DNA from 3 places in the Mesorhizobium sp. CA4 genome. Region 3 is predicted to be linked to each of the others. Evidence: riboswitches for the same ligand, from Rfam matches in the RefSeq annotation. Region 3 holds a riboswitch; each other region holds the start of a gene.
What was found. Region 3 has a riboswitch for cobalamin ahead of bluB (5,6-dimethylbenzimidazole synthase). Riboswitches for the same ligand answer to the same signal wherever they lie in the genome.
Positions count from the first base shown of each region.

Region 1: it holds a riboswitch for cobalamin, as region 3 does, so the genes downstream of both, LB528_RS18330 (CbtB domain-containing protein) here and bluB (5,6-dimethylbenzimidazole synthase) in region 3, are expected to answer to the same signal.
Region 2: it holds a riboswitch for cobalamin, as region 3 does, so the genes downstream of both, LB528_RS07630 (DUF1636 family protein) here and bluB (5,6-dimethylbenzimidazole synthase) in region 3, are expected to answer to the same signal.

Region 1 covers NZ_JAIUHK010000021.1:87,894-97,697, reverse strand. The annotation lists gene LB528_RS18365 (Ku protein) at 1-519, shown strand, start outside; gene LB528_RS18360 (hypothetical protein) at 461-991, shown strand; gene LB528_RS18355 (hypothetical protein) at 1,028-1,276, shown strand; gene LB528_RS18350 (MFS transporter) at 1,308-2,519, opposite strand; gene LB528_RS18345 (DUF1259 domain-containing protein) at 2,579-3,478, opposite strand; gene LB528_RS18340 (hypothetical protein) at 3,592-4,167, opposite strand; gene LB528_RS18335 (CbtA family protein) at 4,317-5,057, opposite strand; gene LB528_RS18330 (CbtB domain-containing protein) at 5,219-5,428, opposite strand; adenosylcobalamin (AdoCbl) riboswitch at 5,429-5,572, opposite strand; gene LB528_RS18325 (histidine phosphatase family protein) at 5,658-6,233, shown strand; gene LB528_RS18320 (PilZ domain-containing protein) at 6,368-6,640, shown strand; gene LB528_RS18315 (hypothetical protein) at 7,003-7,224, shown strand; gene LB528_RS18310 (hypothetical protein) at 7,305-7,451, shown strand; gene LB528_RS18305 (PRC-barrel domain containing protein) at 7,418-7,702, opposite strand; gene LB528_RS18300 (MAPEG family protein) at 7,785-8,198, opposite strand; gene LB528_RS18295 (SRPBCC family protein) at 8,267-8,752, opposite strand; gene LB528_RS18290 (ArsR/SmtB family transcription factor) at 8,749-9,066, opposite strand; gene LB528_RS18285 (DUF2934 domain-containing protein) at 9,170-9,493, opposite strand; gene LB528_RS18280 (mandelate racemase/muconate lactonizing enzyme family protein) at 9,605-9,804, opposite strand, start outside.
Region 2 covers NZ_JAIUHK010000006.1:183,327-193,130, reverse strand. The annotation lists gene LB528_RS07660 (NADH-quinone oxidoreductase subunit E) at 1-222, opposite strand, end outside; gene LB528_RS07655 (NADH-quinone oxidoreductase subunit D) at 223-1,413, opposite strand; gene LB528_RS07650 (NADH-quinone oxidoreductase subunit C) at 1,425-2,024, opposite strand; gene LB528_RS07645 (NuoB/complex I 20 kDa subunit family protein) at 2,029-2,610, opposite strand; gene LB528_RS07640 (NADH-quinone oxidoreductase subunit A) at 2,601-2,966, opposite strand; gene LB528_RS07635 (winged helix-turn-helix domain-containing protein) at 3,300-4,499, shown strand; cobalamin riboswitch at 4,530-4,733, shown strand; gene LB528_RS07630 (DUF1636 family protein) at 4,773-5,198, shown strand; gene cobW (cobalamin biosynthesis protein CobW) at 5,201-6,238, shown strand; gene cobN (cobaltochelatase subunit CobN) at 6,256-9,804, shown strand, end outside.
Region 3 covers NZ_JAIUHK010000008.1:43,452-53,255, forward strand. The annotation lists gene LB528_RS08885 (hypothetical protein) at 118-1,101, shown strand; gene bluB (5,6-dimethylbenzimidazole synthase) at 1,102-1,833, opposite strand; cobalamin riboswitch at 1,876-2,054, opposite strand; gene LB528_RS08895 (histone deacetylase family protein) at 2,171-3,097, shown strand; gene LB528_RS08900 (exodeoxyribonuclease VII small subunit) at 3,101-3,352, shown strand; gene LB528_RS08905 (DUF2277 domain-containing protein) at 3,397-3,663, shown strand; gene LB528_RS08910 (pirin family protein) at 3,674-4,594, shown strand; gene dxs (1-deoxy-D-xylulose-5-phosphate synthase) at 4,860-6,767, shown strand; gene LB528_RS08920 (hypothetical protein) at 6,918-7,205, shown strand; gene LB528_RS08925 (GFA family protein) at 7,202-7,603, opposite strand; gene LB528_RS08930 (TlyA family RNA methyltransferase) at 7,713-8,480, shown strand; gene LB528_RS08935 (class I SAM-dependent RNA methyltransferase) at 8,477-9,718, shown strand.

The DNA of each region.
Region 1 (9,804 bases), on a different contig from region 3:
GACGACATCGACACGCGCTATTTGGAAAAGCCTTATTACCTCGTCCCCGCCGATGGTGCCGCGCTTGAGGCTTTCAGCGTATTGCGTGAGGCGATGAAGAAGAAGCGTGTCGCCGCAAGGTCCTGTGTGGTGCTCTACCAGCGTGGCCGCGAAGTCGTGATCCAGCCCTTCGGCAAGGGCATGCTGCTCACTGAGTTGCGCACGCGCAACGAGATGGTGTCGGAAAAAAGCGTCTTCGAGGGCCTGAAGTCGCCGAAATACGACAAGGATCTGCTGGAGATCGCCGAACTCCTGATCGACAAGAAGGTGACCAAGTTCGACCCATCGAAATTCGAGGACACCTATGAGGATGCGCTGATTGCAATGATCGATGCCAAGCGCAAGGGCAAGAAGCTGCCGAAGGCGGCGCCCAAGCCGAAGGAAAACGTCATCGATCTGGCTGCGGTGCTGAGGAAGAGCCTTGCCAAGGAAGGGATCAAGGCGCCGTCGACGGCGAGGCCTGCCCGCAAGTCGGCTTGATCAACCAGCCCGGCTGCTGCTTGCCGCCGCTAACAACATCGCCGCATCGCTCAAGACCGAGCTCTTCGCGCACATTCCTGCGCTCGACGCCGCCACGGTGCGCTTTGCCGAGCCACGGACGGAAGGCCGCCACCATCATGCGCCCGATCCGTTCCTGGTCTCGGGCAAGCTCGCCAGCGGGTTGCTTGAGATCATCGACACTCCGCAGGGCGAGCGCATGCGGCTGCGCCTGTCGCGCCACGCCGAGGGCCTGCGGGCGAAGGTTGCCATCGAAAGGGCGGACGGTGCGGTCGAAAGCCTGCCGCTGTCTCCGGTCGGGGGCGATCACCACTATCTGCAAACCCTGGTCGCCCCGGCCGAGCCGCACGAGTTCAGCGCCAGGCTGCAACTGGCTGCGGGTCCCGACAGCGAGGATCTGTCCTTCGTCATGGCCGAGCCGGAAGGCGATCCCCATGAGCACGTGAATGGATGATGCAGGCACTCTTCGAATATCAACGTGAGATCCGCCATGATGGCCGGTGTGGCGATTACCCTTAGGGTCGTCGTCGCCCTTACGGTCCTGTTGCGAAAAGGCTCCGTCGCCATCTTCGACCGGTTTGGCTCTAATGCCGCCTGCATCTCGACGCTGTTGGAGATCGGCACCGGGTTGTTCCTGTTCGGCGCGGCTTTGCGCCAGGTCTTGTCGCTTGAAAATCGCTGGTTTTTTGCAATTCAGAGGTGGCTGAACTCTGCCCTGCGCAGGCCGAAATCGGGTTGATTGTCACCTTCTTGCAGACAGGCGTAGCCCCTCATAGCTCCTCAGGCGGCTTGACGTGGCGGAAAGTCCAAAGCAAAGCCAAATCGTAGAGGATCTTGAGGGCACCGCAGATCACCAGCGGCCAGGCTTCGAACCCCGCAGCAAACAGCGCCCCGGCAATGGCCGGGCTCGCCGCTGCCGCGAGACTGCGTGGAACCGACGTGACGCTCGCCGCCGCGGGCCGCTCCGGCGGCGTGACGACCGCCATCACATATGAGGAGCGGGTCGGCACGTCCATCTGGGACAGTGCTGCGCGTACAAGAAGAAATGCCAGGGAGGCATGAAGATTCGGCACCAGGGCGGCCAGGATTAAGCAGATGCTCGACGGGATGTGGGTGAACACCATCGTGTTCACAAGCCCGATGCGGTTCGACAGCCATGCGGCGACCGGAAATGAGACCGCCGATAAAATACCCGACCAGAAAAAGAACACCCCGGCAGTCGACAGCGAAAGTCCAAACTTGCTGAACAACCACAAAGCCATGAGCGACTGCACCGCAAACCCGCCGGCGAACGCATCGATGCTGAACAGGGCCGCCAACTTGTAAACAATGCCACGCGACGGCCCAAGCGCCGCTGCCGGCCGGTCCTTGGGCGAGGTTTTGGGACCGGCTGGAATGCGCGCGTAGACCAAGCCTCCCGCCATGCCGAGACATGCATAGAGGACGAACATCGCCTTCAGCGCCGTTAATCGCGACATCCCGATCGTAACCAGAAAGTCCGGGCTGGTTGCGGCAAGGGCGCCAAACGCTGCCGCCAGCGCACCCAACAGGCTGTAACGCGCGAACGCCCTGGTGCGGTCCGCATCGGCGACGAGCCGCGACAGGACTGCATGCTCCAGCGGAACGAAGATGCTCACGCTTCCTGACGAAGGATTGATGGTGCCCAGGAAGGCCACGAGCAGAAGAAGTGCATAGGTGCTTGACTGCGTATAGGCCAGCCCGGTTGCGATCATCAGGCCGGACGCAGCCAGAAGCAGGGTGCGCCGGTCTGCGCGCACCGCCAGGAAGCCGATGCCGAGCGTCAACAATGCCGAACCAAGGAGTGCAGCGGTAGCCACGACACCGATCTCCAGCGGTCCAAGCCCGATCGACGCTAGATATACCGGCAGGAGCACTGCGGCGAAGCCGTCCCCAAAATCCCGGAGGGCGCGCGCCGCGTAGATGTCCGCAGCGCGGCCTCCTTCTGGCTGGTAGCCCGGCAGTTCGGCGCCGGCCGGGCCAATGCCGCCGCCTTCGGAATTTCGCCGGGCCTGCGTCAAAGTCAGCTACCCGTCCTAAGATGCACTTGATCGAGCGCCAGCTTCAGCCCTTTGGCCAACTTCCCGACATCGTCATTTGCCCAAAAATGCATGAAGAACAGCCGGGGTTGATCGTCGAGCATGTGGTTGTGCACAGCCGTCACCTCTATTCCGCTTTCCCGCAGAGCTCGTAGCACCGGATTCACTTCAGAGGCGATCAGGACGAAATCGCCGGTGATCGCGGCCTTGCCGTTTCCAGTCGGCTGGAAGTTGATGGCAATCGCAGAGCCCATTGCATCCGGCACCTCCATGCCATCGTCCTTGATGGTTTCTGCGCGCGCGATGCTGACCTGATAGACACCGCCATTGACCTTGCCTTTGTGGCCAAGCGCCTGGTCAATGGTTTGCGTATCAAGATCGATCGCTTTCGAAGCAGCGGCGGTGCTCGCCGGTGCGTCCGAAAGCGGCGTTCCACTCTGCTGCAACGCCGTATGCAGCGCCGCAGCCAGCTTCTCCGGATCGCCGTGCCCAAGGACGTGCATATACATCGTCTCCGGCTGGGCCCTCTGCAGATGATTGTGGAGGGCCGTGATCTCGATGCCGCTTTCAATCAGTTTCATCATTACCGGGTCGATCTCAGGCACGGTCAACACGAGATCGCCCATGACCATGGCGTCGTGATCGCCCACGGGTTTGAATGCGAGCCATGAGCCGAGCGCCAGGGCCGGTTTGAGTTCCACGCCGTCGAGAGTGACTTTCAGATCGGAACGAGGCAGCCCGACGCGGTACACTCCCCCTGGTGCTTCTGTGCCGGATTTCCCGAGCGCCTGCGCTACCGCCTTCCAGTCGGGTGCGGCAAGGGAGGGCTGGGCAATTCCAAGGGAGGCTGCTAACGCGAGGCCAGCTATGATTTTTCCATGCATGATTTGCTCCTGTGTTCAGCCCAGGTGCCCAAATGGAAAACGTCTGCCGTTCCGAGATGACATCACGCTCGCGGAATTGTGATGCGCGCCCGGTTTCCGTGAACGTGAACGCCCTAGGCCGTGCGGCTACGCGGCGCGCCGATAATCGACCATGCGGCGGCGGTGAGCGCCGCTGCCGTGGCAAGCAGCACCGCGAGACTCGGCAGGTGGAAGAAGATGTCCCGCCAGCGTGGCTCGATGACCGCGCCGGTGCTGAAGGCCTCGCCGCTATGCTGGCACAGGATCCACGACGCGCTGCTGCGCACCATCTCGGCATCGATGTCGGAGATCAGCGCCTTCGCGTTGCGTTCGGCAGAGGGCATCGTGGCCATATAGGTGAGCAGCGCCTTGGCGGTGGCGAGATAGGCGTGGCTACATTCGTTGAACGGGCTCTCTTCCTCGCCAAGACTTCCCGGCATCAGGCCCCAGAGGCAGTAGGTGAATTGCAGATTGCCGTGATTGTAGAGCCGCCGGAAGGTCGGGTCGGTCACGGTCTGGCGTTGGGCAAGGTCCAGGATGTCGCCTCGGTAGCGCGCAATCACCACCATCTGGCCGTGGGTCAGGCTGGGGATCTGTATGCCTGGGGGAGGCGGGGCCGACGAGCCGCTATGCGCTTGCGCGGATGTGGCGGCCAGAAGTGCGAGCAGCACCGAAACCGAGCAATTCCAGGAAAACTGTGCTGCGGTTTTCCGTCCGGAATTGCGAGAAAACAAAGGGCCAAAGTGGCTCGGCGGTCCTACCCACCGGTGAGCCATTTTGGCCGCCAGGGCGCGAAACCGTGGCGGCCAGCGCATCGGATTCAGGCGTAGCGGCGTGCCGGGCTGCGCTGGTCGCGCACCGCGACCACGCGCTCGGCAGCCGCGCCGAAGCCGAGCCCAACGACGGTCCACAGCACCAACTGGATGCCGAGCGAGGCGACGCGGAACTGCCACAGCACGGTCGCCGAGAAATTCTCTGGCACTTCGTTGATATCCGGCAGCGCCGCCTTCACCAGCGCGAAGACGACGAGGAAGGCGAGACCCGCGACGATCGAGGCGTTCCAGGCGCCGAGCCGGTTCCACAGCCGCTGCGCCAGGCCGACCGCCGCCACCATCGCCGCGATCGAGACGACGATCATGATGAAGAACAGCTCGGTGCGGTAGCCGATGGTCTCGGCATTGCCTACCGCCGGCGGGTTGGCCGGGTATTTGAGACTCGGAACCACGATCGCGGCAAGGAAGCCGAGCAGCGCGATCAGCGCCGAGGTGCCGCGCGGACCGAGCGAGCCCAGACGGCCATAGGCATAGGCGAAGACCAGCGAGAACAGCCCGCCAAGGGCGGCGCCGTAGACCAGCACGCCGGTTGCGAGACCGATGCCGGCCTGCGTGGTGCGGCTGACCATCTCGGGTTCCGGCGCCACACCGGCTGCCTGCGCCTGCTGGTCCTCGAAGGCGATCGCCTTGTCGACCTGCGGCTCGCCATAGACGCGCGCGAAGGCGAACGCCAGAATCCCCGCAACCAGCCCGACAAGCATGCCGCGCAGCAAAAGTTTTCCGACCATGTCACTAATCCTTCTGAGCAATTCCAGGAAAAGTGCTTAGCGGTTTTCCGTTCGGAATTGCGTTAAGCCAACCAAGCAATTCCAGGAAAAGTGCGTAGCGGTTTTCCGTCCGGAATTGCGTTAGATCAGAATCGAAAGGGGTTCAGCGATGCTGAACCGCTTTAGTGGCAGGGGAAGCCGAGCAGGTGGCGGCCATCATGCACGAACTCGTGCACATAGGTGCCACGGATCAGCGACGTCGCGCCTTCTTCCGCGCCGACGAAATAGATCGCCATCATCAGCATCAGGCCGGCGAAGATGGCCCACGGCAGAAGCTCGCGAACCGGAATCGCAACCGGACCGTAGCTGGGGGCGAAGGTGGTGTCGGACATATTGACCTCCCGTGGGATACTGCGTCCCGTTGATCGAACAATGCTGCGGAATAAGGCCTGACTTTCGGCTGGTGCCGATCACAGTGGCGCGACCGTGCCGGACTCGCACCGGCTTCCAATCCCGTATAGCGCTAAAACACTTGTCAGCACTTCGTTCGTCTGTCAACGACATGCAATGGCCAATACGGCTTCGCACGGCCGAAATTTCACTAGACCACGGAGTTTTGGGATGCTCGCCCGCCTGACGATGATCGCAAGCGGCGCGACGCAGGCCACGCGCAAGGGTCGTTTTCCAAGTGACGAGGCGCCGGAGCCGCGGGCCTTCGAGCGTGCCGGCGCGCTGGCCGCTTCGCTGCGCCGCGCCGACCGCGTCTGGACGAGCCCGGCGCTGGCCGCGCGTCAGACGGCCGACGCGCTCGGCCTTGACGCGACGGTCGAGCCGTTGCTTGCCGAGCAGGATTTCGGGCGCTGGGCCGGCAAAAGTTTCGAGGAGGTGCAGGCGGAGGATCCGGAAGGCATGGCGGTATGGCTTTCCGATCCGGATGCCGCACCCCATGGCGGCGAGTCGCTTGCCGCGGTGGCCTTGCGCGGCGCGGCACTGTTGGAGCGCCTGGCTGCCGAGAGCGGCCACACCATCGCGCTCACCCATGCCGTGCCGATCCGCGCCGCCATCGTGCATGTGCTGGGCGCACCGCTCTCCTCGGTCTGGAAGATCGACCTCGAGCCGCTGTCGCTCACCGAATTTCGCAGCGACGGCCGCCGCTGGGTGCTGCACGCGAGCGGCGTGGTCGCCGGCGCAATATAACGCTGGATAACCGCTCACCTGCCGACCAGCGGGCGAGCCTCGCCGTTTCAGCAATCGCTAACGGAACGGAAACGCCTCGCTGCTATGGTGCGGCCCCGTGGCGAGGAGAGCCTTGCCCGAGGAGTCCGCTGCCCATGGCCGAATATCCCGAGACCGAGCGCCGTCTTCATGCGCGCGAATTCGTGCTCAAGGAAGCCACGATCATCGCCAACGGCGTCCGGATCGGCTGCACGATCAGAAACCAGCACGAGCAGGGTGCGGAATTGCGCGTGGCCGCCGATATGGGCATCCCCGAACGCTTCCTGCTCGAGGTTCCGGCTGACGACACGGTCTATCGCGCTTTCGTGCGGTGGCGGCGCAACGACCGCGTCGGCGTGGCGCTCTACAGCAACGCGCCGAAGGACTGACGCGCCCCGACCATCGAAGCGGTGCCGCTGCTGCTCGACAATCCGGTGCGCGAGTTCGTCAAGAAAGACGGCGAGAGGGTCGCCTAGATGCCGCCGGATTGATCCAGGTCGCCTCAATGTGCCGTGTGCGCCGATACCCGCGATGCCGGCCAAGCGCTTGCGGTATTCGGCCGATGTCACGCCGACATGGCGCGAAAAAAGCGTGGGCGCAGCGTGTAGGCGGACGGCCGAACTTTACATTTTTGTAAATTGCCCTCGGCGGTTAATTCGCGATACGGCTCGCCAGCGGTTCGGCTCGGATATCCGCGTGATGGGTACTTCCGGATGAACGGGCCGAGTCGAATTCAACTTGGGAGAACGCTATGATTCGCAAGGTTCTGGTTGCAGCTTCGGTTGTTTCGCTTTTCAGCATGCCGGCATTTGCGGCCACGCAGTATTGGGTGGCAAAAGACGCCACCACCAAGAAATGCTCCGTGGTTTCCACGAAGCCGGACGGCAAGAAACTGACCGATGCCGGGACAAAGGCCTACACGTCCCAAGCCAATGCCGAAAAGGCGCTGAAGATGCTGAAGGACTGCAAGTAAGCTTGCTGTCCTAAAATTCCCGCCCGCTTCGGCATGCCGAAGCGGGCTTTTTTTTGCCGGGACTGCCTTCGGGAAACGGCGTGGGGCGAACCGCCGGCCAGGGCGGCACCGCCTCTTATTATTTGTCGACCGCCGGTCTCGTTGAGCACGACGGCCAGATGCAGGCGGCCGAGCGCGAGCTGCTCGAAGCGGTTCAGTCGCGATGCTCGGGCATCGCCTTCAACTGATCTTTCGTCCAACTGGTGACGGCATGGACATCGCCGTCCTCGTCGCGCATGAAGTCAAGCTGGCTGGCGGCGACGGCCACCGGCTTGGCGCCGATGCCGAGAAAGCCGCCGACATCGATGACGACCTGGCTGCCATGCAGGTGGTCGACCGAGCCGATCTTCTCGTCATCGGGGCCGTAGATGGTGGCGCCCTCGAGGATGTCCGGCGTGAGCTCGGCATTGGTCAGTCTTATGTGGCTGGTGTGGTCCATGGCGCATCTCCTGTGGTTGCACAGGGGATGAACCTCCGATCGGGGCGAGGGTTCCGCCGTCGGAGCGAAAAGGGAGCGCTGCTCAGCGAAGCGCCGCCCATCCCGTCACGAGGATGAGGATAAGCGTGACCAGCGCGCCCGAGACATAGAGGATCGTCCTGACGCTGCCGCCCTTGGCGACGTTTCCGCCACGCAAGTAGACCGCCATGTGCATGAGGCGTATCGCAAGGTGGATCCACACGAGCACGGCCAGCGTCCCCGGTCCGACACCGGCCATCATCGCCAACACAGCGGGCACAACAAAGGGCGCGAGCGCCTCGACCGAGTTCATGTGGACGCGGTCGATGCGGTAGAGCGGATTATCGTCGTCCGTCGGGATGACCGGACCCGCAAGCTTGCCCGCAAATCCCTCGGACGAGCCGGAATAGATCGCCAGCGCCACCGACAGGAGACAGAGCGCAAGCACGCCAAGAACGCTCAACCAGTAGGATTCCATGGTCTGCTCTCCTCCTCGTCGCTGTGGCCATGTCGGCCGCGGCCGTTCGGCGATCCGGGGCGCTGCCGTCAGGCCGCCCGGGCAAAAAGCTCCTGGTACCGCTGAAGGTAAAGCGGCCAGCCCTGATCGCCGTCGACGCCGCCGCGCACGCTTTCCCAGCCCTGGCCATGGCGCTCGATATGGCGATGCTCGATTTCGACCCGGGTCCGGTTCTCCGCCTCGGCCGTGAAGCGGACTTCCCACTCGCTGGTCTTGGCGGGGTCGGTTTCAATCTGCCAGCGCGGGTTGATGTCCCAACTCAGAAGCAGCCGGTTCGGCGGCTCGTAGGCGAGCACACGCGCGAAGCGGCATTCCGAGCCGTCGACGCCGCGATCGTAGACGTGGCCGCCGACCCGCGGCTCGAAGATCGTTTCCGCGATCGGCACGGCGAGCAGATTGTGCTCGCGGGGTTTGAAATTGCCGAAATCCTCGGTGAACACCTTGAAGGCGCGCGCGATCGGCGCCGCGACCACGACCGAATGCCTTACGGGAGCAGGGGCCGGTTGCTTGATCATGTTTCGTCCTCTGTCGGTTGCTCGACAATTTGCGCGTAGGCGGCAAGCGTCTTCACCCAGAACTGGTCGATCTCAGCCCGAAAGGCCGCGAGGCCACCCGGATCGATGCGGTAAATGCGTTCCTTGCCCGAGCGCGTGTCGGCCACCAGCCCGGCATCCTTGAGAACCTTCAAGTGCTGCGAGACCGCCGGCCTCGTGACCGGCAACACATTGGCGAGCCCGCTCACCGAACTGGGTCGGTCGACCAGCAGTTCGAAGATCGTGCGCCGTGTCGGATCGCCGAGCGCCGTCCAGTATTTCGCGTTAGTAGACACTAACGCGAAATTAGGGCGACGCGTCTGGCCTGTCAACCCGGAACGGAGTTATGGGGCGGCCTGCAGCGGGTCGAAATCCGACCGGCTGACCTTTGCCGGCGGATTAGCTTCGACGCTTGGTCTGCAGATCGCGTGCCGCCTGCTCGATCGCCGCGCGGTCGTTGCCCAGCCTGTCGAGCAGTTCCTGCGCCTCCTCGCCCGAAATGCCGGTGCGCACCGCAAGCGCCTCCACCGTAAGCACATCAGCGCTGTCGATCTCGCGCGCTTCGGGCAGCGCATCGTCCGCCGTCATCGGCAGAGCTGCTTCGCGGTCAATCTCCATTTCGGCCTGATGCCAGTGCCGTTCATGATTGCCGAGGATGCCACCCTCGCGTCGAAATATCTCATAGGCACGTTGCCTGATCTTCTCGGTCCGATCGTCGTCCATCGCCGTTCCTCCTAGCGTGTCACAAGAACGCAGGGCAGGGCGGAACGATCCGCTTCGTTCACGAAGTGATCGCGGGCACAATTCGGCCCACGCGCAGGTTTGCGCCTGGAGTTACGGCCCGTATATCGCCATCGCTTTGCCGAACATGCCGGGCTCGGGTTTCACGCCGAGCCCCGGCCGCTGCGGCACGGCGATGTGGCCTTGCTTGATGACGACCGGGTGCTTCTGGTCGAAATGGCCTTTGATGTATTCCTGGGCTATCCAGGCGCCTTCCATACGGCGCGGCTCGACCGTGGCGGCCAGATGCACGC
Region 2 (9,804 bases), on a different contig from region 3:
ACGGATGCGCGGCATGCCAAGCATGTCCGAAATCGTCTCGATCGCCGCTTTGGTGACCCAGCCTTCCTGCTCCTGCGCGATCATCAGCAGCGGGATGATGGCCGACTGCTCGCGCCCCTTCGGGTATTTAGCGATCCACTGCTGGGCGGCTGCCGCGTTCGCCTCGCTGAAGGCGAACGAGGCTGGCTGGAGGCTGGCTTCTGCAAGACGGCGGACTGACATTTAGCGATCGACCTCACCAAACACGATGTCGAGGGAGCCAAGCACGGCGGTGACGTCGGCCAGCATGTGGCCGCGGCACAGGAAATCCATGGCTTGCAGATGCGCGAAACCAGGCGCGCGCAGCTTGCAGCGGTAGGGCTTATTGGTGCCGTCGGAGACCAGGTAGACGCCGAACTCGCCTTTCGGCGCCTCGACGGCCGCATAGACCTCGCCGGCCGGCACGCGATAGCCCTCGGTATAGAGCTTGAAGTGATGGATCAGCGCTTCCATCGAGCGCTTCATCGCGGCGCGCTTCGGTGGCACCACCTTGCCGTCGAGATTCGACACCGGGCCGGCGCTTTCCTTGCCGAGCAAGAGATCGACGCACTGGCGCATGATCTTGGCCGACTGGCGCATCTCTTCCATGCGCACAAGGTAACGGTCGAAGCAGTCGCCGTTCTTGCCGATCGGAATGTCGAAATCCATCTCGGAATAGCATTCATAGGGCTGCGATTTGCGCAGGTCCCAGGCGGCGCCCGAGCCGCGCACCATCACGCCCGAAAAGCCCCAGGCCCAGGCGTCGGCCAGCGACACCGTGCCGATATCGACATTGCGCTGCTTGAAAATGCGGTTGCCGGTCAAGAGCGCGTCGAGATCGTCGATCGACTTCAGGAACGGGTCGATCCACTTGCCGATGTCCTCGACCAGCTTCTGCGGCAGGTCCTGGTGCACTCCGCCCGGCCGGAAATAGGCCGCATGCATGCGCGAGCCCGAGGCGCGCTCGTAGAACACCATCAGCTTTTCGCGCTCGACGAAGCCCCAAAGCGGCGGCGTCAGCGCGCCGACATCCATCGCCTGCGTCGTCACATTCAAGATGTGCGACATGATGCGGCCCATCTCGGAATAGAGCACGCGGATCAGTTGGCCCCGCTTCGGCACCTCGACGCCGAGCAGGCGCTCGGCCGCAAGCGCGAAGGCATGCTCCTGGTTCATCGGCGCGCAATAATCGAGCCGGTCGAGATAAGGCACGGCCTGCAGATAGGTCTTGGCCTCCATCAGCTTCTCGGTGCCGCGATGCAGCAGGCCGATATGCGGGTCGACGCGGTCGACCACCTCGCCATCCAGCTCCAGCACCAGGCGCAAAACGCCATGCGCCGCAGGATGCTGCGGACCGAAGTTGATGTTGAAGTTGCGGACGGAGGTTTCAGCCATGGGTCGCCCTACTACTTCGCCTTCTCATCCCCGGGAAGGACGTAATCCGTTCCTTCCCACGGGCTCAAGAAGTCGAAGTTTCTGAATTCCTGCTTCAATTCCACCGGCTCATAGATGACCCGCTTGGCCTCGTCGTCGTAGCGAACCTCGACGAAACCGGTCAGCGGGAAATCCTTGCGCAGCGGATGGCCTTCGAAACCATAGTCGGTGAGAATGCGGCGCAGGTCCGGATGGCCCGAAAACAACACGCCGTAAAGGTCGTAAGTCTCGCGCTCGAACCAGTCGGCACCGGGATAGACGCCGGTCAGCGACGGCACCAGCGTCTCCTCGTCGGCCTGGACCTTGAGCCGGATGCGCACATTCTGCTTCGGCGACAGAAGGTGATAGACGACATCGAAGCGCTTGGCGCGCGAGGGATAGTCGGCGCCGCAAATGTCGACGATCGAGATGAACTGGCAGCGCGGATCGTCGCGCAGGAAGGTGGCCACCTCGATAAGATTGCCCGGCTCGACCGGCACCGTCAGCTCGCCATAGGCAAGCACGGCTTCGCCGATGCGGCCGGAGAGCTTCTCGCCGAGATAGGTGGAGAGTTCGTTCAACGCCAGGGTCATCGGCTCACCGCTCGATCGTGCCGGTGCGGCGGATCTTCTTCTGCAGAAGGAGAATGCCGTAGAGCAGCGCTTCCGCGCTCGGCGGGCAGCCGGGCACATAGATGTCGACCGGCACGACGCGGTCGCAGCCGCGCACCACCGAATACGAATAGTGGTAGTAGCCGCCGCCATTGGCGCAGGAGCCCATCGAGATGACGTAGCGTGGCTCCGGCATCTGGTCATAAACCTTGCGCAGCGCCGGCGCCATCTTGTTGGTCAGCGTGCCGGCGACGATCATGATGTCGGACTGGCGCGGCGACGCGCGCGGCGCGACGCCGAAACGCTCCGAGTCATAGCGCGGCATCGAGGTGTGGATCATTTCGACCGCGCAGCAGGCGAGGCCGAAGGTCATGAACATCAGCGAGCCGCTGCGCGCCCAGGTGATCAGCGCTTCGGTCGAGGTGACAAGAAAACCCTTGTCGGCCAGCTCATTGTTGATTTCGAGGAAGAAGGGATCGTCTTCCCCTACCGGCCTGCCGGTGTTGGGGTCGATGATGCCCTTGGGCTTCGGCGCGACGAGGGTGCCTGAACTGTCGTTCAATCCCATTCCAGCGCTCCTTTTTTCCATTCATAGGCAAAACCGATGGTCAGCACCGCCAAGAAGACCATCATCGACCAGAAGCCGAGCATGCCGAGCTTCGAGAAGGACACCGCCCACGGGAACAGGAAGGCGACCTCGAGATCGAAGATGATGAACAGGATCGACACCAAGTAGAAGCGGATGTCGAACTTCATGCGGGCGTCGTCGAACGAGTTGAACCCGCATTCATAGGCGGAAAGCTTTTCCGGGTCGGGATTGCGGTAGGCCACCAGGAACGGAGCAACGATGAGTGCCAGACCGACGATCATCGCCACGGCGATGAACAGCACGATAGGCAGGTACGAACTTAGGAGTGCGCTCATGCGGCGACTTTCCTTCGGTGGGGGCAGTTCATTTTGATTACAGCAACGAACTCTAATGCGGAAGCGTGACAGATTAACCGCTGAACCGTTTTAACGGGCCCATGCTGCAACGCGGCGAGGGTTAGCGCAGCGGTTTCGGTGACGCAAGTCAAACCTTGTTCAAATCGCGGCCCTGGACGGCTTATCGGAAGAAACTGGTCCGATCCGCTCCTGTTTGATTTCCTTCGCTTTTTACTCCACTTTTCTCTCCTGACATATCTCCCGCCATTTGCCTGCTAGCATGGCCGGAATCACGGCTGAAGATCTAACGGACGATCGGGGCAAGGACACCTGATGAAGGACAAGATTTCGCTGGCCATGGCGAGGCGCATTGCGCTCGGCGCGCAAGGGTTCAACGACCCTCGCCCCGCAGGAGTTCCGGATCGCCGGCACCTTGCCCGGGTGCTTTCGCGAACCGGCCTTCTGCAGATCGATTCCGTGAGCGCGGTGGTGCGCGCGCATTATATGCCGCTCTATTCGCGTCTCGGCCCCTACCCGCTTACGCTGCTCGACAATGCCGCGGTCACCCGCAAGCGCGCCGTGTTCGAATACTGGGCGCATGAGGCGTCGTTCCTGCCCGTCGAGACCTATCCTCTGATGCGCTGGCGCATGCAGCGCGCCGAGCAGGGCGACGAGATGTATCTCGGCCTGGCGAAATGGGGCCGTGAACGCAAGGAAATGATCGACGAGATATATAGAGAGGTCGCTGATCGCGGTCCGATCGCCGCCTCCGATATCGATGGCCACAAGGGCAATGGCGGCTGGTGGGGCTGGAGCGAGGCCAAACACGCGTTCGAATGGCTGTTCTGGGCCGGACGCATTACGACCGCCTACCGCCGCGGCTTCGAACGCTATTACGACCTGCCCGAGCGCGTTTTGCCGCAGGCGGTGCTCGACCTTCCCGTACCCTCGGTCGAGGACGCGCATCGCGAATTGCTGCGCATCTCAGCCCGCGCCCACGGTATCGCCACCTATGGCGACCTGCGCGACTATTTTCGACTCGCGCCGGGCGACACGAAGGACCGCATCGAGGATTTGGTCGATGCCGGCGAATTGCTGCCGGTGAAGGTCGAAGGCTGGGACAAGACCGCCTATCTCCACAAGGACGCCCGTTCCCCGCGCCGGATAGAGGCGCGCGCCCTGCTCGCCCCCTTCGATCCCGTCGTCTTCGAACGCACCAGGACGGAGAAACTCTTCAATTTCCGCTACCGCATCGAGATCTACACGCCGGCCGAAAAACGCCAATATGGCTACTACGTTCTGCCCTTCCTGCTCGGCGATCGGATCGTCGCCCGCGTCGATCTGAGAGCTGACCGCCCGGCCAGCATCTTGCGCGTCCACGCCGCCTATGCCGAGGCCGGCGCCCCGCCCGAAACGGCCGCCCAGCTTTTCGATGAGCTGAAGCAGATGCAGGGCTGGCTCGGCCTGGAGTCGATCGAAGTGACGCCGGCCGGCGACCTCGGACCGGCGCTGGCCGACATCAAGGTGTCGTAGCTGCGCGTTGACAGGGACCTAACCGTAAGCCTAAATCCTGACCCAGACGGTCTTCTCCCGGCAAAGGGAGGAGCCAAGAGGGAATGCGGTGCGGGCCAACACCCAAATCCGCGGCTGTCCCCGCAACTGTAAGCGACGAGCCTCTGCCGAAAACCACTGGGATGTTCCCGGGAAGGCGGCATTCAGGGCGACGACCCGTGAGCCAGGAGACCTGCCGTCTGAGACTTTAAGTATCCGAATACCCGGCGGGTTTTCCGGGCAAGGAGCATGGTTTTGGATCGCAACGGCAGTTTCCCGGCAAACAGTGCGGATAATCCGTCCGAGCCCGACGCTTTGGCCGGTGTGACCGTCATCGTCTGCTCATCCTGCCGCGACGAGACGGGTTCGGATGCGCATCCGCGCGCCGGTGCACTGCTTGCCGAAGACACGCGTCGGGCTGCCTCCGGCGAAAAGATCAGCATCCGTACCGTCGAATGCCTCGGCAACTGCAAACGCCGGCTGAGCGCCGTGCTGCTGCGCGACGGCTGCTGGAGCTACGTCTTCGGCGATCTGAACACGACCAGCGGCGCTGATCTCGTCGCCGGCGCAAAGCTCTTCGCCACCTCGACCGATGGCCTCATCCCCTGGCGCGGCCGGCCCGATTCCCTCAAGCGCGGCCTGGTTGCCCGCATCCCCCCTCTCGACATGCTGAAGGACTGACCATGACCGCATCCGTTTCCCGTGTTCCCTGCACCGTCGTCACCGGCTTCCTCGGCGCCGGCAAGACGACGCTGATCCGCAATCTGCTCGAGAACGCCAAGGGCAAGCGGCTGGCGATCATCGTCAACGAGTTCGGCGATGTCGGCATCGACGGCGAGATCCTGAAAGGCTGCGGCGTCGACTCTTGTCCGGAAGAAAACATCGTCGAGCTCGCCAATGGCTGCATCTGCTGCACGGTTGCCGACGATTTCGTGCCGGCGCTCGACCAGATCCTGTCGCTCAACCCCAAGGTAGACCATATCCTGATCGAGACCTCGGGCCTCGCTCTGCCGAAGCCGCTGGTGCAGGCATTCCAGTGGCCGACGGTGAAGAGCCGCGTGACGGTCGACGGCGTCATCGCCGTGGTCGACGGCCCGGCGCTCGCCGACGGCCGCGTCGCCTCCGATATGGATGCGTTGCAGGCGCAGCGTGCAGCGGACGATTCCCTCGACCATGACGATCCGGTCGAGGAGGTGTTCGAGGACCAGATCGCCTGCGCCGACCTGATCATCCTGTCGAAGAGCGACCTGATGGATGCGGCGGGCTCCGCCCGCGCCAACGCCGTCATCGGCGAGCATGTCGCGCGCGCCGTCAAGGTCGTGCCGACAGCGCAGGGCAAGGTTGACCCGTCCGTGCTGCTCGGCCTCGGCCTTGCGGTGGAGGACGACATCGAGAACCGCAAGACCCATCACGACGACGAGCTCGACCATGAGCATGATGATTTCGATTCCTTCGTCCTCGACATTCCGTCGATCGCCAATCCCGACGAGCTGGCCAAGCGCGTCGCCATTGCCGCCGAGCAGGAAAACGTGCTGCGCGTTAAAGGCTTCGTCGAGGTCGGCGGCAAGCCGATGCGGCTTCTGCTGCAGGCCGTCGGCCCACGCGTGAACCACTATTACGACCGCGCCTGGACAGCCGATGACGACCGCCGCTCGCGGCTCGTCGTCATCGGCCTCAAGGGGCTGAACCGCCCGGCGATCGAGCGTATCCTCGCCGGCTGAGGCAAATCCGGACTCCGATGCACATCCTCGCCACCACATCCGCTTCGCTCGACGATCTCGCCGAGCCGATCGACCTCAGGCAGACGCCTGCGGATGTCGTGGCATTGTCTTTCACCGACAGCGATCTCGCCGGCCTTGCCACGGCCTGGAAGGCGGATGCGGCGCGGCTGCCTTCGATGCGGTTGGCGGCGCTGCGCGACCTTCGCCACCCGATGTCGGTGGACCTGTGGATCGACAGCGTCGCCCGCCACGCCCGGGTCATCCTCGTCCGCATCCTCGGCGGCTATGACTGGTGGCGCTATGGCTGCGACCAACTCGCCGCGGTGGCGCGCGAACGCGGCATCAAGCTGGCATTGCTGCCCGGCGAAAGCCATGACGAGGACCTGCGGCTGATCGAAGGCTCAACCCTACCGCGCGCCGAGCTCGACGCCCTGCTCGGCTATTTCCGCGAAGGCGGCCTGCCCAATATGCGCGCGCTGGTGCAAAGGCTGGCAAGGTTGGCGGGGTCGGATGCGGCCGTGGCCGAACCGGTCAGCGTGCCGAAGGCGGGGCATTATGAGCCGGGATTGGGAGTTGTCGAAAAGCCTACACTTTCAAAGGTCGGCGATCCTTCGCACCCCCCTCTGTCCTGCCGGCCCCCGCAAGGGGGAAGATCAGCCGTCATCGACCGTGGCGCCTCTTCTGCTAACTCAACAATAGAACACATTGCAGCATCCGCGATTGGCGAAACCATCGACGGCAGCTCAATCTCCCCCCTTGCGGGGGAGATGTCCGGCAGGACAGAGGGGGGGGCGACAGAACTCGACGCTGACAACCTCAGCACCCCGGTCATCCCCATCCTCTTCTACCGCTCGATGCTGCTTGCCGCCGACGTAGGGCCCATCGACGCACTCGTTGACGCCCTGTGTTCGCAAGGCCTGGCCCCCATACCGATCTTCGTCTCCAGCCTCAAAGATCCGGCATCGCTGGCCTTCGTCGAGAATGCCGTCGCAACATTGAACCCCGCCGCCATCGTCACCGCCACCGCTTTCGCCTCCGGCGCGGAACCCGGCGCCGAGACCCTGTTCGACCGCGCCGGCGTGCCCGTCTTCCAGGTCATCGTCGCCACCACCAGGCGCGAGGTCTGGGAAAAGAACCAGCGCGGCCTGGCGCCCGCCGACCTCGCCATGCATGTCGTGCTGCCCGAGCTCGACGGCCGCATCCTCGCCGGCGCGATCTCCTTTAAGGGCGAGGTCGAGACCGATCCGGCGCTGGCCTTCCGCGCCTTCGCCAACCGGCCCGAGGCGGACCGCGTGGCGCAGGTGGCCAAGCGGATCGCCGCGTTTATCCGCCTGCAGCGGACGAAGCGGGCGGAGCGCAAGCTCGCGATCCTGATCCCTGATTATCCGAGCGCGCCCGGACGTACAGGTTATGCCGTCGGGCTGGATGTGCCCTCCAGCGTGCTTGCGATGCTGCATGACCTGAAGGAACAGGGCTATGCGGTTAAGGGGATTCCGCAATCGCCGCGCACGTTGCTGGATGCGCTGCAGGTGGGTGGGCACTGCCTCTCGGGAGGGGACTACTCCGCCTTTTCAGCCGAACTGCCGGAAGCAGCGCGAGCTTCTGTTGAGGCCGCGTGGGGCAAGGCAGACGGGATCGGTTCGCGCGAGGCACCCCCCTCTGGGCCAGAGGGGGGTGTTCAAGCGCCGACCTCGGTAACCTTCCCCTTCCGCGCCGCGACATTCGGCAACGTCACCGTGGCGCTGGCCCCCGACCGCGGCCGCTCGGCCGACCGCCGCGCCGACTATCACGACCCGACGCTGCCGCCGCGCCACGAGCTGATCGCTTTCGGCCTCTGGCTGCAGAAATCGCTCGGCGTGCATGCCATCATCCATGTCGGCGCGCATGGCACGCTGGAATGGCTGCCGGGCAAGACGGTGGCCCTCTCCGGAACCTGCTTCCCGGAGATCGTCACCGGATCGCTGCCCGTCATCTATCCATTCATCGTCTCCAATCCGGGCGAGGCGGCGCAGGCCAAGCGCCGCATTTCGGCCGTCACCCTCGGCCATCTGCCGCCGCCGCTGACCGGCGCCGGCCTCGACGAGGCGCAACAGAAACTCGAGCGGTTGGTCGACGAATATGCGCAGGCCGACGGCCTCGACCGCCGCCGTCGCGACCGTCTGGCCAAATTGATTGTCGAGACGGCGCAAAAGACTGGCCTTGCGTCCGAAGCCGGCGTTGCCGGCACAGACGCTCCTGACGAAGCGCTGCGCCGCATCGACGCCTGGCTCTGCGACCTCAAGGATTTCGCCGTCAAGGACGGGCTGCATGTCTATGGCCGCGCGCCGGAAGACGAAGCCGACCCGCTGCGCCGGCAAAGCGCGGCGGCCGAAAAATCCAACCTGCTCGCCGCGCTCGATGGCCGCCATATCAAGGCCGGCCCTGCCGGCGCCCCGGCGCGCGGTCGCTCCGATGTGCTCCCCACCGGCCGCAACCTCTTCACCTCCGATCCGCGCACAATGCCGACGCCAACCGCCTATGACCTCGGCCAGGCGGCGGCGGAGGAAGTGGTGCGCAGCTATATGCAAAGCCATGGCGACTGGCCGCGCTCGCTGGTCATCGACCTCTGGGGTTCCGCCTCGTTGCGCACCGGCGGCGAGGAGATCGCGCAAGGTCTGGCGCTGATGGGCTGCCGGCCGCAATGGGATGCCGCCACCGGCCGCGTCACCGGCATCGAGGTGCTGCCGCCGGCCACGCTCGGCCGCCCGCGCGTCGACGTCACCTGGCGCATCTCCGGCCTGTTCCGCGACATGTTCCCGACCCAGATCGCGTTGATCGACGCCGCTGCCAACGCGGTCGCCAGCCGCGACGAGGACGATACCGAGAACCCGCTCGCCGCAGCGACGCGCGCTCAGGGGAAGATCAGCCCGCGCATTTTCGGCACCTCGCCCGGCACCTATGGCGCCGGCGTCGAGGACCTGCTGTCGCGCGGCGAATGGGGCGCGCGCGAAGAGATCGGCCGCGCCTATCTCGACGCCACCTCGCACGCCTATGCCGGCGCCGATGGCGAAGCGATCTCGGCGCCCGGCGCTTTCGAAGGCCGCATCGCCGAAGCCGATCTCCTCGTCCACACCGGCGATGACCCTGGCCGCGACATCCTTGAAGGTTCGGCCGACGTCGCCTTCATCGGCGGCTTTTCGGCCGCCCTTGCAGCACTTGGCAGGAATGCCGACGTCATCGTGCTCGACACGACCGACCCGAAAAAGCCGAAGCCGCGTTCGGTCGGCGAAGCGGTATCGCGCGTGGTTCGCGCCCGCGCGGTCAACCCGCGCTTCATCGCCGGCCAGATGCGCCACGGCCCGCGCGGCGCCTCCGAATTCGCCGAGACGGTCGACCGTCTGGTCGGCTTCGCGGAGACTACCCATGCCATTTCGGGCGCGCTGATCGAGGCCGTTCACGACGCCTATGTTGGCGATCCGGACGTCCGTGCCTTCCTGCTGCGCGAGAATCCGGCGGCTGCCAAGGTCATCGCCGAACGGTTCCTCGCCGCCCGTCGGCGCGGCCTGTGGCACCCGCTGCGCAACTCC
Region 3 (9,804 bases):
GCGCCGCGCGTTCTTTGAACGCGCAAAGGACGCTGTAAAACTTTAATTCGGCGCATGATCCTTTCCGAAAATCGATTCCGATTTTCGGGTCATGCGCGGGGTGTGGGAGTCGGGGCCATGTGGGACTTCAGCATTGGCCGGTCTGTGTCGATCATGATGCGGACATGGCCGTTCATCATCTTTCGCATGATCGTCTATTTCGGCATCACAGGCGCCTACATCATGGCGACCGGTACCGGCGCCAGCGTCGGTTATGGCGTCGGGCACATCTCGACCAATCCCGACGGTCCGATGTCCTTTGCGCTGTGGGGCGGGGTGGTCGGCTTCGGGGTCGTCTCGATCGCCGTCTACTGGATCCGCGAATACATCCTCTATGTGCTGAAGGCGGGTCATATCGCCGTCATGGTGCATCTGATCGACGGTCATGACGTTCCCGACGGCCAGGGCCAGATCGCCTATGCGAAGGAAGTGGTCACCCAGCGCTTCGCCGAGGCCAACATCCTTTTCGTCGTCGACCAGCTGGTCAAGGGCGCCATCCGCGCCATCACCGGCCTGATCGGCGGCATCGCCGCCTTCCTGCCCATTCCGGGACTGGGCGGCGTGGTCAGCTTCATCAACACGGTGATCCGCCTGTCGCTGACCTATGTCGACGAGATCATCCTCGGCTATAACATCCGCATCAGTTCGAACTCGCCATTCGAGACGGCAAGACAAGGCGTGGTGCTCTACGCGCAGAACGGCAAGCACATGGTCAAGAACGCCGTCTGGCTGGCGGTGATCATGTGGGGCGTGTCCTTCGTCATCTTCCTGTTGATGCTGGCACCCGCGGCCGCCATTCTGTGGGTAATGCCGGGCCAGCTTGCCGGCTGGGCTTTCGTGCTCGCCATCGTCTTTGCCTGGGCCTTCAAGGCAGCCTTCATCGAGCCCTTCGCCATCGCCTCCCTGATGCAGGTCTATTTCGAAGCCATCGAAGGGCAGGAGCCCAATCCCGAATGGGACCGCCGGCTCGCCGAGACCTCGTCCAAATTCAGGGAACTGCGCGACAAGGCGCTGGGCTCTTTCGGCGCCGGCTCGCGCTGGGATACCCCGAGAGCCGCCTGATCATGGCTCTGATGGGCCGCCAAGCTTTGCGATTGCCGATTTGAGCGGCGCCTCGCCGGCGCCGCGAAACGTCTCGCTCATGACCAGTTCGGGCAGCGGCAGGCGCTTGCCCCAACCATGCGCCTCGAGGTCCGGCTTCGGCGCGAAAGCCGAGACGCGGCCGACGCAGAGATAGGCGATCGGCGTGACATGCTCCGGGATCGACAGAAGTTGCTTCAGCGACTCGGTTTCGATAATGCTCACCCAGCCGACGCCGACACCTTCGGCCCGCGCCGCCAGCCAGAAATTCTGCACCGCGCAGACGGTGCTGTAGAGATCCATCTCCGGATTGTGCCAACGCCCGAGAGGCGAGTCCTTCGAGCGCTTCCGGTCGCAGGTGATGCACAGATTGAGCGCGCTTTCGCAGATGCCTTCGAGCTTCAGCTTGCGATAGAGCGCCTGCCGCTCCGCCTCGATCGCCGGCAGTTCCTGCTCGCGCGCGGCGAGAAAAAGGTCAAGCACCTCCCGCCGTCTCGCGGGGTCGCGGATGACGATGAAATTCCAGGGCTGCATATAGCCGACAGACGGCGCATGATGCGCGGCGGTGATGAGCCGGGCCAGCACATTGTCATCGAGATCGTCGGGGACAAAATGGCTGCGCACGTCGCGCCTGGTGAACATGGCCCGGTAGACCGCGTCGCGCGCCAATTGGTCAAAGTCGCCGCCACTCGCGGCGATCGCTGCTGCTGTCATCGCTTTTCCCCTTGCGATAAACAGTCCCCCGCCTGACCAAGCGGAAGACCATGTCTGCCGGGCCGGTCTTCTGGCTCGGGATCGTCCCGCATCCGGCGCCTTCCCGTCTTCGACAGTGGCGTTTGCCGGCGCGGTCCCCCTTACAGTGTTGGGCACGCCACGGAGTTCAACCGTGTTCCCGATTCTCCCGCGTCGCGGGCACCAGGCAGCGAGGAGACCTTACAGCGAAGCCCGGCACCCGCCAATGGCATTAGCGACACGGCAAGACGCGATTTTCCCCAGCCATTCGGCCTGCCAAACATGGTCATTGCGGTCATAGGTCCCTAGATTAGGCGCCATGGCCACCCGTCTCTACACGCATCCGATCTTCCTCGAACACCTCACGCCGCCCGGTCACCCCGAGCGGCCAGACCGCCTGCGCGCCATCGAGCGCGTGCTCGACGACGAGGCGTTTTCGGCGCTCGACCGCGTCAAGGCGCCGGAAGGCGACGAGAAAACGATCCTCTATGCGCACCCGGAGGATTTCGTCGAGCGTGTCCGCGCCGCGATCCCTGAGAGCGGCATCGTCTCGATCGACGCCGACACAAGCGCCAGCCCGAAAAGCTGGCAGGCCGTGATCACCGCGATCGGCGGTGCCAACGCGGCGGTAGACGACGTCTTCGAGGGCCGTGCGGCAAACGTCTTCGTCGCCGCTCGTCCGCCCGGCCATCACGCCGAAAAGACCACCGCGATGGGCTTTTGCCTGTTCAACACGGCGGCGATCGCCGCCCGCTACGCCCAGAACAAGCATCAGGCAGAACGCGTTGCCATCGTCGATTGGGACGTCCATCACGGCAACGGCACCCAGGACATCTTCTGGGACGACCCGTCGGTCCTCTATTGCTCGACGCACCAGATGCCGCTTTATCCGGGCACCGGCGCGAAGAGCGAGACCGGCGCCGGCAACATCGTCAATGCGCCGCTGGCGCCGCAGACCGGCAGCGATCTCTTCCGCGACGCCTTCCTGTCGCGCGTGCTGCCGTCGATCGACGCGTTCGCGCCGGACCTGATCATCATTTCCGCCGGCTTCGACGCGCACCATCGCGACCCGTTGGCCGAGATCAACCTGACCGAGGACGATTTCGACTGGGCGACCGGGCAATTGATGGAACGCGCCGGCCGCCACAGCGGCAACAGGCTCGTCAGCCTGCTGGAAGGCGGCTACGATCTGCAGGGACTGGCATTTTCAGTCGCCGCTCATGTCGGGCGGCTGATGAAGGGATAGAGTATGGCATTGGAAGGCAATGAGGACGTCAAGGCGATGAGCTTCGAACAGGCGCTCGATGCGCTGGAGAAGATCGTCGATGATCTTGAGCGCGGCGACGTCCCGCTCGACCAGTCGATCAAGATCTATGAGCGCGGCGAGGCGCTGAAGGCGCATTGCGACAGGCTGCTGAAAGCGGCCGAGGACAAGGTCGAGAAGATCAGGCTTTCGCGCGACGGCAAGCCGGTAGGAACGGAGCCGCTGGACGCCGACTGATTTGGAATAGGGTGGGCAGAGAGAGCAGGTAAGGAGTTCAAGCCATGTGCCGCAACATCAAGACCTTGGCCAATTTCGAGCCGCCGGCGACCAATGACGAAGTGCATGACGCAGCGCTTCAATTCGTGCGCAAGCTGGCCGGCTCGACGAAGCCGTCCAAGCGCAACGAGCACGCTTTTTATCATGCAGTGGAAGCGATCGCGGCCGCTGCGCGCGAATTGATCGATTCGCTCGAAACCAATCAGGAACCGCGCAATCGCGAGGAAGAGGCTGCCAAGGCGAAGGCCAGGTCGGCGCTGCGTTTCGCCTGAGGGAACCGACATGAGCTTCTTTCCGGGAAACGACCCCGAACCCGGCGATGCCTTCGCCTGCGACCAGATCGAGCTGATGGTCGTTCCGAACGCCAAGGACATTGGCGGCTTCGAGGTGCGCCGCGCTCTGCCGACGGCAAAACGCCGCCTGGTCGGGCCGTTCATCTTCTTCGACCGCATGGGCCCGGCGATCCTGCGCGCGGGCCATGCGCTCGACGTGCGTCCACATCCGCATATCGGGCTGTCCACCGTCACCTACCTGTTCGACGGCAGGATCAGGCATCGGGATTCGCTCGGCACCGAAATGGTGATCGCGCCGGGCGACGTGAATCTGATGACAGCCGGGCGCGGCATCGTTCATTCCGAGCGCACGCCACAGGAACTGCGCGGCGCGCCGATGTCGGTCTCCGGCCTGCAGACCTGGCTGGCTTTGCCCGACGGCAAGGAGGAGATTGCCCCGGTGTTCGCGAACACGTCCGTGGCCCGCCTGCCGCAGATCGATGCCGAGGGTGTCAGCGGCCGCGTCGTCATTGGCGCGTTCTCAGGCCTGCGCTCGCCCGTGGCGACCGCCTCGGACACGCTTTACGCCGATCTCAGGCTGGCCGCCGGCGCCAGCGTGAAGATTCCGGCCGATGCCGAAGAGCGCGCCATCTATACGCTGGAGGGCAACGTCTCGATCGCCGGCGATGTTTTCCCGGCCGAACGGCTCCTGGTGTTCAAGCCGGGCGAGGAGATCGTTGTCTCTTCCGAGCGGGGTGCGCATTTCATGCTGTTCGGCGGCGCTTCGCTGGGCTCCAAGCGCTATATCTGGTGGAATTTCGTCTCGTCCTCCAAGGAACGCATCGAGCAGGCCAAGCAGGAATGGAAGACAGGTCGCTTCGATATCGTTCCCGGCGATGAGGAGGAGTTCATTCCGCTGCCCGAGAACTAAGGTGTGTTGATATTCAGGTGAAGCCGGCCTGCAAATGCCGGTTTCCTGCGCTTCCGGTGCTCACGTACTTTGAGTACGCTCCGCTCCGGTTCTCGGAATCCATCATTTTCGGCGCGGCCTGACCTGAATCTCAATACACCTTGCAGCGTAGCACGCGTCACTGACGCACATTTACATTCGCCCGCCGGCGGACTATTCCCGCGCATGATTATGGCGCGATCTGCTGGTAGCGCCGTGTTCGATCGATAAGGCAGGACGCGCCCGAGTGAAGCCAGACACGCCGCTGCTCGACAAGGTCCGCATTCCGGCGGATTTGCGGACGCTTGATGAGAGCGCGCTGCCGCAGCTTGCCGCGGAACTCCGCGCAGAGCTCATCGACGCCGTGTCGCAGACCGGTGGCCATCTCGGCGCCGGCCTCGGCGTCGTCGAACTGACCGTCGCGCTGCACTATGTGTTCAACACGCCGCAGGACCGGCTGATCTGGGATGTCGGCCACCAGGCCTATCCGCACAAGATCCTGACCGGCCGCCGCGACCGCATCCGCACGCTGCGCCAGGAAGGCGGCCTCTCCGGTTTCACCCGGCGCGCCGAGAGCGAATACGACCCGTTCGGCGCCGCCCATTCCTCGACCTCGATTTCAGCCGGTCTCGGCATGGCCATGGGGCGCGACTTGTCGGGTGGCCGCAACAATGTCATTTCCGTTATCGGCGACGGCTCGATGTCAGCCGGCATGGCCTTCGAGGCGCTGAACAATGCCGGCGCGCTCGATGCCCGGCTGATCGTCATCCTCAACGACAACGACATGTCGATCGCGCCGCCGACCGGCGCCATGAGCGCCTATCTGGCGAGGCTTGCCTCCGGCAAGGCCTATCTGGGCTTACGCGATTTCGGCAAGAAGCTGACATCCTACCTAGGCAAGCGCGCCGACCGCGCCATCACCCGTGCCGTCGAGCATGCGCGCGGCTATGTTACCGGCGGCACCTTGTTCGAGGAGCTTGGCTTCTACCATATCGGCCCCATTGACGGTCACAATCTCGAACATCTGATCCCGGTGCTGAAGAACGTCCGCGACAATGGCAAAGGCCCGGTGCTGATCCATGTCGTGACCCAGAAGGGCAAGGGCTACGCGCCGGCGGAGGCCGCGGCCGACAAGTATCACGGCGTCAACAAATTCGACGTCATCACCGGCGCGCAGGCCAAGGCGCCGGCCAACGCGCCCGCCTACACCAAGGTCTTCGCCGAGAGCCTGATCCAGGAAGCGCGTGAGGACGACCGCATCGTCGCCATCACCGCCGCCATGCCGAGCGGCACTGGCCTCGATCTCTTCGGCGAGGTGTTTCCGCAGCGAACCTTCGATGTCGGCATTGCCGAACAGCATGCGGTGACCTTCGCCGCGGGGCTCGCCACCGAAGGCTACAAGCCTTTCGCGGCCATCTATTCGACCTTCCTGCAGCGCGCCTACGACCAGGTCGTCCATGACGTGGCGATCCAGAAACTGCCGGTACGTTTTCCCATCGACCGCGCCGGTTTCGTCGGTGCCGACGGCGCCACCCACTGCGGCGCTTTCGATACGACCTTCCTGGCCACGCTGCCGGGCTTCGTTGTCATGGCCGCCGCCGACGAGGCGGAACTGCGCCATATGGTGCGCACCGCGGCCGCTTATGATGACGGCCCGATCGCCTTCCGCTATCCGCGCGGCAACGGCGTCGGCGTCGACATGCCGGAGCGCGGCTCGCTGCTCGAGATCGGCAGGGGCCGCATCCTCAAGGAAGGGACCAAGGTCGCGCTGCTTTCCTTCGGCACGCGGTTGCAAGATTGCCTTTTGGCGGCCGAGGAACTTGGCGCTGCGGGCCTTTCCACCACCGTCGCCGACGCCCGCTTCGCCAAGCCGCTGGACGAGGATCTGATCCGGCGGCTCGCCCGTTCGCATGAGGTGCTGGTGACCGTGGAAGAGGGCGCCATTGGCGGCTTCGCCAGCCAGGTGCTGCACTTCCTCGCCCATGAAGGCCTGCTGGAAAGCGGCCTCAAGGTGCGCCCGCTGGTGCTGCCGGACGTGTTCACAGACCATGCCAAGCCGGAAAAGATGTATGCCGATGCCGGGCTGGATTCGGCCGGCATCGTGCGCACTGTCTTCGCCGCGCTCGGCCGCGGCATGCAGGCGCAGCGCGCCTGAATCAGAACGTCAAGACGCAGAATCGATTTGCCGGCTTCCTGAACTAAGTTTTTGTTAAGGCTCCTGTTTTGCGGTTCGCTTACCCTGTCTCTTGGCCGTTTTTCAACGGCGCCCTGCTAAGACCTTGGTCCGAGGCAGGGGATAAGAACAATGAAGTCGTTCCTTTGCGGCATGGCCTTGTTGGCTGCAATGGCCGCGCCGGCGGCAGCCGAAACGCGTTACGACCGCAACCTTGAAAAAGCGGTGCTGGATATCGTCGCCGGCAAGATGGGCAACATCCGCGGCGGCTTCTCTTACAAGCAGGTTCCTCAACTCGTCGTGCTACCGGAAGCGGTGCGCGCCGCGCCCACTGCAGTTGAACCGCAGCGCAAGGAAGCCTCCGGCAATGAGGGCCTGATGCCCGCCGTCGAGCGCCAGGTTTCGCGCACTATTTTTTAGAACCACATATCACGTACGCATCGGCCGTCGCGCGGCAGGTCGTCGAAACTATTCAGGCCGTCGAAATGGTCGATCGGCAGGTCGGCGACCTCCTCGGGCGGCGCAAGCCTGACATTGACCGCGATACGCGTGCGGCCGCTTTCGCCGGAGCGCAGGCCGCGCCAGGCGACCACGCAGGCGCAGGTCGGACAGAACAGGATTTCTAGCGCGGGCTCCGCCACCTCGGCGCGTGTGTACGACTTCAGCGGTCCGGCGACGCGGATGCGCTCATCGACATAGTCATAGGCCCAGAGCGCACCGTAGCGGCGGCAAAGCGTGCAATTGCATGCGGTGATTCCACCGGGATCGCCCTCCAGCGTCCAATGAACCGCGCCGCAATGACAGGTACCTTTCAGCATTGCCACCTCCACCGGCTGAGGAACCGCCTGATCCTGTCGGCATTCTGTAGCCTATTGCCCGATATTCAAACCCATTGCGTTCGCGCCCGGCTTTCGCCAATGAAGGCCGATGAGTTCCCCTTTGCCAGCCAGCCGGCGCCAGCGGCTCGACGAATTGCTCGTTGGGCGTGGCCTGTTTGCCAGCCGTTCGCGCGCCCGTGACGCGATCGAGCGCGGCACGGTGACGGTTGACGGCGCCGTTGCCCGCAAGCCCGGCCAACCTGTCGCGCCGGACTGCCTGGTCGCCATCGACGATCCGGCTCAGGCCTATGTGTCGCGCGCCGCGCTGAAGCTGATCGCCGGCCTCGACCGTTTCGGCCTCGATCCTTCCGGCAGCGAGGCGATCGATATTGGCGCCTCGACCGGCGGCTTCACCCAGGTGCTGCTCGAGCGCCGCGCGGCCCATGTCACGGCGATTGATGTCGGCCACGGCCAGTTCCACCCTGACATTGCCGGTGACCCGCGCGTCACGGTGATCGAAGGGCTGAACGCGCGCGATCTGACGGCAGTCGATCTCGGCGGCCGCGTTCCCGGTTTCCTTGTCTGCGACGTCAGCTTCATCTCGCTGAAGCTTGCGCTGCCGCCGGCGCTGGAATTGGCGGGCGAGGGCGCCAAGGTAATCCTTCTGGTCAAGCCGCAATTCGAGGCGGGCCGCGAGGCCATCGGCAAGGGCGGCCTGCTCAAGGATCCGGGCGATGCCGAGCGCATTGCCGCAAATTTGCGCGACTGGCTGGCCGGCGTTCCCGGCTGGCGCGTGCTGGGACTTCAGCCATCGCCGATCGAAGGCGGCGACGGCAACCGCGAGTTCCTGCTCGCGGCCATGAAGGACGGGCGATGAGCACACGCTTCACCATCGCGAGGCTCGGTTCGCAGGGCGACGGCATCGCCAATGCCGAAGGCGGGGAGGTCTTCATCCCGTTCACGCTGCCGGGCGAAACGGTCACGGCCGCGCGCCAGAAGGACCGCGCCGCGCTGATGTCTGTATTGGAAGCCTCGCCGCTCAGGATCGGCCCGGCCTGCCGCCATTTCACCGAATGCGGCGGCTGCGCGCTGCAGCATTACGAGGCCGCAGCCTACCAGCAATGGAAGCGTGAGAAGGTCGTGCAGGCGCTGAAGGCCAAGGGCATTGTATGCGACATCGCTGCGCTGGTGCCTTGCGCGCCGCACAGCCGCCGCCGCGTCACCTTCAGCGCGAGGCGCACCGAGGCCGGCATGCTGCTTGGCTTCATGCGCGCGCTGTCTTCCGAGATCATCCCGATCGAGGAATGCCCGATCTCGCTGCCGGCGATCGTCTCGGCGCTCGACAAATTGCGCGCCCTCGCCGGATTGGTCTGCGCCACCCCGAAGACGTTTCATATGACGGTGACCGTCACCGCTTCAGGCCTCGACATAGCCGTGCACGATGCCGGCAAGCTTGGCGACCATCAGCGCCGTATCGCGTCGAATTTCATCATGGCCGAAGGTCTGGCGCGGCTTTCCGTCGACGGCGAGATCGTCGTCGAGCCGAGGAAGCCAGTGGTGCAGTTCGGATCGGTCGCGGTCGCCGTGCCGCCCGGCGCCTTCCTGCAGGCGACCGAAGCCGCCGAGCAGGCGATGGCGGACCTTGTCGGCCGGCATTTGTCGCGCGCCAGGAAGGTCGCCGACCTGTTTGCCGGCTGCGGCAGCTTCGCGCTCAGGCTCGCGGCGAAGTCAGAGGTTCATGCTGTGGAGGGCGATGCGCCGGCGCTCGCCGCGCTCGACCGCGCCTTCCGCTTCGCCGGCGGCCTGAAGCGGGTGACCAGCGAACGCCGCGACCTGTTCCGCCGGCCGCTGATCTTCAAGGAGTTGAACCTCTTCGACGGCCTCGTCTTCGATCCGCCGCGCGCCGGCGCCGAGGATCAGTCGAAGCAGATCGCCCGCTCCGACGTGCCGCTGGTCGCCGCGGTGTCCTGCAATCCGGTGACGCTGGCGCGCGATCTGCGCATCCTGATCGATGGCGGCTACACGCTGAAGAGCGTCACGCCGATCGACCAGTTCCTGTGGTCGCCGCATGTCGAGGCCGTGGCGCTTTTGGAGAAGCCGAAGCGGCGGCGGTAGCCCACGGCCGAGGGCTCGCATGAAAATTGTGAAGCCTCTGTTCTTTCGACGAAATTGTGCCCTAAAGCCGCCTTCATGCGGGCTCT